DNA from 2 places in the Knoellia tibetensis genome. Region 1 is predicted to be linked to the other one. Evidence: predicted binding sites of a transcription regulator. Region 1 holds the regulator's gene; the other holds the start of a gene.

Region 1 (4,360 bases):
CCTCAAGGAGGCGATCAAGCCCGAGTCGACGCTGTCGCGAGACGAGATCCAGGCCAAGATCGACCATCTCAACGAGGAGTCGCAGAAGATGGGCGCCGCGATGTACGCCGCGGCGGCCGAGCAGGGCGAGTCCGGTGACGTGCCCGGTGGCGAGGCCTCCGATGGCGCCGAGCAGGCCGGCGCCCAGGCCAACGACGACAGCGACGTGGTCGACGCCGAGGTCGTCGAGGACGACGAGGAGAAGAAGTGACCGACCCCCGTATGCCGGGTGAGGACGAGGTCGTCGACGCCGAGCTCGTTGACGAGACAGTCGACGAGTCCTCCGACGACGCGATCAACACCGAGTCCGCCAACGACGGTGAGGAGGTGGCCCCGGCCGGCGACGCCGGGGCCACCGCCCCCGCGGGCGAGCGCGAGCCCGTCTACGGCGACAGCGGCGACCGCGGCGACAGTGGCCGGGGCGGCGAGCACCCCGACACGGCGCTCGCGGCCCAGCGGCTCGACGACCTCCAGCGGCTCAACGCGGAGTACGTCAACTACAAGCGCCGCGTCGACCGGGACCGCGCCGCGGTCCAGGAGCGCGCCGTGCGTGACGTCCTCGACTCGCTGCTTCCGGTCCTCGACGACATCCAGCTCGCTCGCGAGCACGGAGACCTCGCCGAGGGCCCGTTCGTGGCGATCGCCGACAAGCTCGAGTCGAGCCTGGGCAAGTTCGGTCTGACCCGCTTCGGCGCGGTCGGCGAGCCCTTCGACCCGATGCACCACGAGGCGCTCATGCACTCCGCCTGGGACGCCTCCAACGCCGAGCTCCCCACCGACGCGACGACGACCACCGTCGTCCAGGTGCTCCAGCCCGGCTACCGCACCGGCGACCAGGTCCTGCGTCCCGCGCGGGTCGCGGTCGCCGACCCCGAGTGACGCGGCCCGGCACCACGCCGGTTCGCACGCCGAACGCCCCTGTGGCGCAACGGCATACGATGTCCGAAAGGAGGCGCTGATGGCGAGCCAGGACTGGTTCGAGAAGGACTTCTACGCGATCCTCGGCGTCCCCAAGGACGCCGACTCCGGTGCGATCAAGAAGGCCTACCGCAAGCTCGCGCGCACCCACCACCCCGACAAGAATCCCGGGGACGCGGCTGCCGAGCAGAAGTTCAAGGACATCGGCGAGGCCCACGCCGTGCTGTCCGACCCCAAGCAGCGTGAGGAGTACGACGCGGTGCGCCAGATGGCGCGCGGCGGCGCGCGCTTCACTGCCGGCGGGCCGGGCGGCAACGGCGGCTTCGACGACATCTTCAGCCACTTCGGCGGCGGTGGGCAGCGCGTCCGGTTCGACACTGGTGGTGGCTCCTACGGCGGCTACCCCGGCGGCGGCGGGGAGGACATCAACGACCTCTTGTCGCAGATGTTCGGGGGTGCGGCCGGTGGCGGTGGTCGTCCACAACCCGGGTATGCCGGCTACGGCGCCCCCCGCGGTCCCCGCAAGGGCGCCGACGTCCAGGCCTCCACGACCCTCCCCTTCCGGGACGCGGTCGAGGGCTCGACGGTGACCCTGCGGACCGCCGAGGGGCGCACGATCACCGCGCGCATCCCCGCCGGGGTCAAGGACGGTCAGAAGATCCGGCTGCGCGGCAAAGGCCAGCCGGGCGAGCCGGGTGCGGCCGCCGGCGACCTCATGCTCACCGTCGCCGTCGAGAGGCACCCGGTCTTCGGGCGCGACGGCGACAACCTCACCGTCGACCTGCCGGTGACCTTCGCGGAGGCCACGCTGGGAGCGACCGTCGCCGTGCCGACGCTCGACGGCTCGAGCGTCAAGGTGCGCATCGCGCCGGGCACCCCGTCCGGACGCGTGCTGCGCGTCAAGGGCCGCGGGGTCGCGGGCAGGTCCGGGACCGGTGACCTGCTCGCGAAGGTGCAGGTCGTCGTGCCCGCCGAGCTCTCCGAGCGCGCCCGCGAGGCCGTCGAGGTGCTGCGGGCCGAGGCCGAGGGCACCGACCCGCGGGCCGACCTCGCAGAGCGGGCCAGGGCCTGACCATGGCAGCGCGCCAGGGCCAGCCGCGACCGGACGACGAGGCACCCGTCTTCGTCATCTCGGTCGCGGCCGAGCTCGCCGGCATGCACGCGCAGACCCTGCGCCAGTACGACCGGCTCGGGCTCGTCACCCCGTCGCGGACCCGCGGCGGCGGTCGCCGCTACTCCGCCCGCGACGTCGCGCAGCTCCGCGAGGTCCAGCGGCTCTCGCAGGAGGAGGGCGTGAGCCTGGCCGGCATCGCCCGCATCCTCGAGCTCGAGAACTCCGTGGCCGCCCTGCGCGCCCGCGTCGTCGAGCTGTCCCGCGAGGTCGAGCGTCTCGAAACAGCAGCCTCGGGCGGCCCGCGCGTCTTCTCGGTCGGCCCCGGCGGCGAGATCTTCGCCAGCCGTCTCGGCGAGCGACCTCGTCGCCGCCCCGGGTCCGGCTCGGCGTCGCAGGCGCTCGTCCTCTGGCGTCCCTGACCCGCCACCCCTCCGCCCACAACTCGCCAATTCCTCCCGTTCGGTACACACGCACTCCGTACCGAACGGGAGGAATTGGCGAGTTGTGTCCGCGTGCTCGCCGGCACGGCATACGCTTCGGCTCGTGACCGAGCACCTCCTCCTCTTCCCCGAGCGCGGCACCGCCGACGAGATCGCGACCGAGCTCGCCGAGGAGGGCTTCACCGAGGTGCGGGTGCTGCGCGTCGCGCACGCGGGGGAGGACGACGCCGAGGACGCGGAGTGGGCGGTCCACATCCGCGAGGAGATGGTCGAGGACCCGGCCGGCCCGGTCGAGAGCGGACTGCGAGAGCGCTTCTCGGCCCTCGCCGAGGAGCGGGGCGGCTGGTACGACCCGGAGCCGACGATCCCCTGACCGGAGCGACTCCCGGGGAGACGCCCGATTTGTCCACTTCTGCTTGTCCACCGGACAAGCCGCGCGTCCGGCTCGAGAACGTCGCGCTCCTGACAGCGTCTGGGTCTAGCATCCAAGCACCGAGGCCACTGAGGTCCGCGGTGGCGATTCGACGAGGAGACGACGTGGCCGATCCGGCACCCATCCTTGAGATGACGGGCATCACCAAGACATTCCCCGGTGTCAAGGCTCTGTCCGACGTCAACCTGACGGTCCGTCGTGGTGACGTCCACGCGATCTGCGGCGAGAACGGCGCCGGCAAGTCGACCCTCATGAAGGTCCTGTCGGGCGTCCACCCGCACGGCTCCTACGAGGGCACGATCCGCTACAACGGCGCCGACGTGACCTTCAACAACATCCGCGACTCCGAGCACGCGGGCATCGTCATCATCCACCAGGAGCTGGCGCTCATCCCCGAGCTCTCCATTGCCGAGAACATCTTCCTCGGCAACGAGGAGACCAAGCGGGGCGCCATCGACTGGGTCAAGACCAACAACCGCGCCCGCGACCTCCTCGCGCGCGTCGGCCTGGCCGAGGACCCCGAGACCCCGATCAAGAACATCGGCGTCGGCAAGCAGCAGCTCGTCGAGATCGCCAAGGCCCTCGCCAAGGACGTGCAGCTGCTCATCCTCGACGAGCCGACGGCGGCCCTCAACGAGGAGGACTCGCGCCACCTGCTCGACCTCATCCGCGGCCTCCAGGCCAAGGGCATCACGTCGATCATGATCAGCCACAAGCTCAACGAGATCGAGGCCATCGCCAACGCGATCACGATCATCCGCGACGGCCAGACGGTCGAGACGCTCGACGTGCGCGCGGGCGCCGTCGACGAGGACCGCATCATCCGCGGCATGGTCGGACGCTCTCTCGAGTCGCGCTTCCCGGACCACACCCCCGAGATCGGCGAGGTGATGTTCGAGGTCAAGGGCTGGACCGTCGCCCACCCGCAGGTGCCCGAGCGGCTCGTCGCCAAGCAGTCCGAGTTCTTCGTCCGCCGCGGCGAGATCGTCGGGTTCGCCGGCCTCATGGGTTCGGGCCGCACCGAGCTCATGCGCTCGATCTTCGGCCACTCCTACGGCACGTGGCTCGGCGGCGAGATGACCCTCAACGGCAAGAAGGTCGACCTGCGCAGTGTGCCGGCGGCCATCGACGCGGGCATCGGCTACGTGACCGAGGACCGCAAGTCGCTTGGCCTCAACCTCCTCGACGACATCAAGACGACGACGGTCTCGGCCAAGCTCAAGAAGATCGCGCACAACCTCGTCATTGACCGGCGCGCCGAGCACTCGGCCGCGGACGACTACCGCAAGCAGCTGCGCACCAAGACCCCGTCGGTCGACTACGGCGTGGCCAAGCTCTCGGGTGGCAACCAGCAGAAGGTCGTGCTGAGCAAGTGGCTCTTCACCGACCCCGACCTGCTCATCCTCGATGAGCCCA
Region 2 (4,360 bases), 940 kb from region 1:
GGCTCGCCGCCCTCGTCACGCAGCCGCCCCGGCTCGCGAGCGCCGCACTCCCGGCGGACTTTCCTCGCCGCTTCGGCTACGAGCCGGCCGTCACCGACGGGCTGCTCGGCGACCCGTCCGGCGACTGCTCCTCCCCCGTGCCGCTGCCGCCGGAGTTCACGGCGGCCTGCCGCCAGCACGACCTGGGATACGACCTGCTCCGGTATGCCGGCCGGTCCGGTCACGCCCTGCCTCCCGTCGCGCGCCGGGCCGTCGACGACCGGCTCCGGACCGAGCTCGCCGCGTCGTGCTCGGTGCGTCAGGACGCGGTCGGGCTGGCGACCTGTCGGGCCTGGGCGGAGATCGCCCACGGCTTCGTGCGCCTCAACTCGGTCCGCCAGGGCGACGTCGCGCCCGAGGCGGAGTCGCCGCTCACCGTGGCGCCGGCGGTCGCAGCCGGAGTCGCCCTCGCCGGCGGCGTCGGGCTCGCCACTGGACGCCGGACCGCCGGGCGCGCTCCTCGCCGCACCTCGGGTGGTGCCCGGTGAACCGCCTCCCCCGCGCGTCGACGGCACTCGCCGTGCCGGTGGCCCTCGGCGCCGCGACCTTCCCGTCACTCCTGCCCGCGCAGCCCGTCGCCGTCGGCGTGCTCCTCGTGCTCTCGCTGCTCGTCGTCCTGCCCCTCGTCCGGCGGGTGGCCGGACCCGTGCCGCGCCTCACCGGCCGCGCGCGGCAGGCGGCTGTCGCGCTGGGAGGTGCGCTCACGGCATACGTCGGGCTCCTCGCGGTGACGACGCAGGACACGATGCGCGCCCGGATCGGCATGGCGCCGCTGTCGACGACCGACGGTCTCACCGCCCTCGGGACGGCGGCCCTCCTCGTCGGTGCCGGTCTCGGGGTGCGAGCCGCGTGGCGACGGCGCACCCGGTGGTCCCGTCGCGGTGCGGCGATCGTGACCGGGCTCGCCGTCTCGACGTTCGCGCCGGCGAGCGCGCAGGCGGCGGCACCCGTGAGCGACCAGGTGCTCCTGGCACCCTCGGGCGTCGGTGCCGTCAGGGCGTATGCCGGCCTCGACGACTCGGCGGACGACGCGGCTCGCGCACGGATCGCCGTCGACCGGCTCCGGGCTGCAGGTGGCCTCGACCGCGACCACCTCGTCGTCGCGATCCCGACCGGGTCCGGCTGGGTCAACCCCGAGTTCGTCGCCGGGCTCGAACGACGCTTCGGCGCCGACGTGGCGACGGTGTCGATGCAGTACGACACGCGGCCGAGCTGGATGGCCTTCCTCCTCGACCGGGAGGGGGCGGTCGCCGGGGCCCGCGCGCTGCTCGACGAGGTGACGGCCGCGGTCGACGCCCTGCCGGAGGCAGGACGGCCGCAGCTCCACGTCGTCGGCGAGAGCCTCGGCGCGACCGCGGGACAGGCCGCGCTCCTCGCGGCGGACGCGTCGCACCTGCGCGAGACCGTGTGCTCGACCTTCTGGCTCGGGACGCCGGGCGGCGGACGCACCGGGCTGCCGCGCGAGACCGTCGCGGCGAACGTCGACGACCCCATCGTCCACGCGCGGCCGGCGCTGGTCCTCATCCCCTCGGACACCGACCGGCCGTGGCTGCCGGTGGTCTCCGGGGTGCACGCCGCAGCCGATGTCGTCGCCTCCCTCGCCGTGCCCGCCGGGGCCGGCCACCGCTACGGCGACGACCAGCCGACGCGCCTCCGGACGTGCTGAGGGCGCCACGGCCCGAGGTCACTTGACGGAACTCCGGAGTCGGGGTTACAACAGGAAACGAGCACGAAGTTGAGCGGCTCTCACTCAAGAAAGGCCACCGCCGAGGTCCGGCAGGACCTCCCGTTCATCGAAGGAGCACGACCCATGAGCACCACCGCCCACGACCCGTTCCGGACCCTCGACCGCCTCTTCGGCGAGACCCTGCGCGGGAGCGCCTCGGGCAACGCCGGCGCGGTCATGCCGATGGACCTCTACCGGTCCGGCGAGACGTTCGTCGCGCACATCGACCTGCCCGGTGTCGACCCGGAGAGCATCGACATCGACGTCGAGGACCGCACCCTCACCGTGCGCGCCCAGCGCAACGCACCCGAGGCCGACGACGCCCAGTGGCTGTCGCGCGAGCGCCCGAGCGGCACCTTCGCCCGCCAGCTCTCCCTGGGCCGCGGGCTCGCCCTCGACCGGATCGAGGCCGACTACCGCGACGGCGTCCTCAGCCTCACCATCCCCGTCGCCGAGGAGGCGAAGCCACGCCGGATCAGCGTCTCCCACGGCGGCTCGGGCGGAGGCTCGCAGCGCCGCATCGAGTCCCGCGACGGCGGGGGCGGACAGTCGCAGGCCGGCTCGGACGAGTCGCCCCAGGCGGCCTCTGCCTGAGTCCGACCGCGCCGGACGGCACGCAGTCGGCCCGGCCCCCGTGGAGGCCCGACGGCAGGAGCCGTCGGGCCTCCGACGTATCGTCGTGGCCATGCGCATCGATGTCTGGTTCGACCTCGTCTGCCCGTTCTGCCACGTGGGACGGCGCCGGCTCGAGCTCGCCGTGGAGCAGTTCCTCGCGGCCGCCGAGCCGGGTGAGCCGCGCGACGTCGAGGTCGTCTGGCACAGCTACCAGCTCGACCGCAACGCCCCTGCCGTCGTCGAGGGGTCCAACGTCGACCGCATCGCCGCGAAGTACGGCCGCTCCCGCGAGGAGATGGTGGCCCAGCACGAGTCCATGGCCGCCGACGCCGCGGAGATCGGCCTCGACTTCCAGTGGGACAAGGTGGTCGGGGGCAGCTCCTTCGACGCCCACCGCGTGCTCCACCTCGCACGCGCCCGCGGCCTCGAGGTGCCGGTGACCGAGCGCGTCATGCGTGGGTGGTACTCCGAGGGCGCCGCGCTCGGCGACACCGACACCCTCGTCCGCCTCGCCGTCGAGGGCGGGCTCGGCGAGAAGGACGTGCGCGAGGTGCTCGGCTCCGACGCCTTCGGCTACGACGTGCGCGCCGACGAGGCCACCGCCAACCAGATCGGCATCACGGCCGTCCCGACCTACGTCCTCGACCAGAAGTTCGCCGTCACCGGCGCCCAGCCCGTCGACGGACTGCTCCGCGCTCTCGAGCTCGTCTGGGAGGACCGGCACAACGCGCCCGAGGCCCGCGGCGGCTGCGGCGGGTGCGAGGGCGGCTGCGCCTGCGGCGCCTGACCCCAACTGCTTGCGATCCGGGCCCACCCCGGGAACGCGAAGACACCCCGCGTACCTGGAAGAGCTCACCTGCCCTTGCTGCATTCCTGCCCTGGGGGAGTTCAGTGAGGTACCACCACGCGGGGTGCCGGGCTCGAGTCTAACCCGCCGCCCGCGGCCGACTCCAACTCGCCCGTCAGCCGAGGTGCACGTATGCCGGGTGGCGCGGGACCGCGCCCGTCTCACCCAGGACTGTGGCCAGGTGCACGGCACCGTCGAGCGCACCACCCACGGCCGCAGTGAGCGCGAACCCGGCGGCCACCACCGCTGCCTCGAGTGCCGCCCGGACCGGCTCGGCCGCGAGCAGCCCACCGGTCGCGACGAGGACCGGCGACTCGATGCCGGCGGCCGCCGAGAGCAGCGACTCGGCGAGGGACTCGCCCGCCGTGCGGCAGATCGCCGCGGCGACGGGGTCGTCGGCCGAGGCAGCCTCGGCGACGTGCGGGCCGAAGGACGCGAGCACCGCGGGCGCGTCGGGCCGGGTCATGAGCCGCCGGGGCCAGTGCGAGGTCGCCCCGAACGCCGACTCCCCCGCGACGAGCAGCCGTTCGGACCCTCCGGGGAGCCCGTCGTGGAAACGCAGCCCGGCACGCAGCCCTTCGAGCCCGACCCAGGCCGCGGACCCGCGGTCCCCGAGGACGTGGCCCCAGCCGTCGACGAGCCGCCACACGGACGTGTCGGCGGACCCGAAGTCCGACCCGAACGCCACCGCACCCGTCCCCGCCGCGACGACGGCGCCGGGGCGCACCCCGCCGAGGGCGCCGACAAGCGAGGCGACGGCGTCGCTGACGACCGCCGTGCGCTGCGCTCGCAGCGTCGTCGACACGACCCGCACGACCTCGCGCGGGTCCGAGAGGTAGAGCAGCCCGCGCTGCGACCAGCACACGGCGGTCACGTCCTCGACGCCCTGCTCGGTCAACACGGCTGCGGCGTCGGCCGCGAGGGCCCCGACGTCGACGCCCTCGGAGCCGATCCGCACCCCGGGTGCGGTGAGGACGGGACCGGGCTCGCCGGCATACGCGCACTGCAGGCGAAGGCCCGACCCACCCACGTCCACGCCGACGACGGCGGGCGACCGGTCTTCGCTCACGGGCGCGAGCCGATCACTTCGACATGCCGGCGGTCAACCCCGCCACGATCTGCTTGGTCGCGAA

What was found. Region 1 encodes HspR, which represses chaperone genes until heat shock. Its sites were predicted from a motif close to AAGTTGAGTCNNNNNGACTCAACTT; they were not measured.
Region 2: a site for HspR is predicted at 1,772-1,796, ahead of ACOJV7_RS05365 (Hsp20/alpha crystallin family protein). Genes of this name have one in related genera too.

Annotation. Positions count from the first base shown of each region.
Region 1 covers NZ_JBMBWF010000001.1:2,054,590-2,058,949, forward strand. Annotated here, with positions in the region: gene dnaK (molecular chaperone DnaK) at 1-250, shown strand, start outside; gene grpE (nucleotide exchange factor GrpE) at 247-918, shown strand; gene ACOJV7_RS09500 (DnaJ C-terminal domain-containing protein) at 998-2,029, shown strand; gene ACOJV7_RS09505 (heat shock protein transcriptional repressor HspR) at 2,032-2,490, shown strand; gene ACOJV7_RS09510 (hypothetical protein) at 2,615-2,884, shown strand; gene mmsA (multiple monosaccharide ABC transporter ATP-binding protein) at 3,076-4,360, shown strand, end outside.
Region 2 covers NZ_JBMBWF010000001.1:1,113,025-1,117,384, forward strand. Annotated here, with positions in the region: gene ACOJV7_RS05355 (hypothetical protein) at 1-527, shown strand, start outside; gene ACOJV7_RS05360 (alpha/beta-hydrolase family protein) at 524-1,705, shown strand; gene ACOJV7_RS05365 (Hsp20/alpha crystallin family protein) at 1,850-2,359, shown strand; gene ACOJV7_RS05370 (DsbA family oxidoreductase) at 2,451-3,167, shown strand; RNA gene ffs (signal recognition particle sRNA small type) at 3,203-3,299, opposite strand; gene ACOJV7_RS05380 (BadF/BadG/BcrA/BcrD ATPase family protein) at 3,343-4,296, opposite strand; gene ACOJV7_RS05385 (carbohydrate ABC transporter permease) at 4,310-4,360, opposite strand, start outside.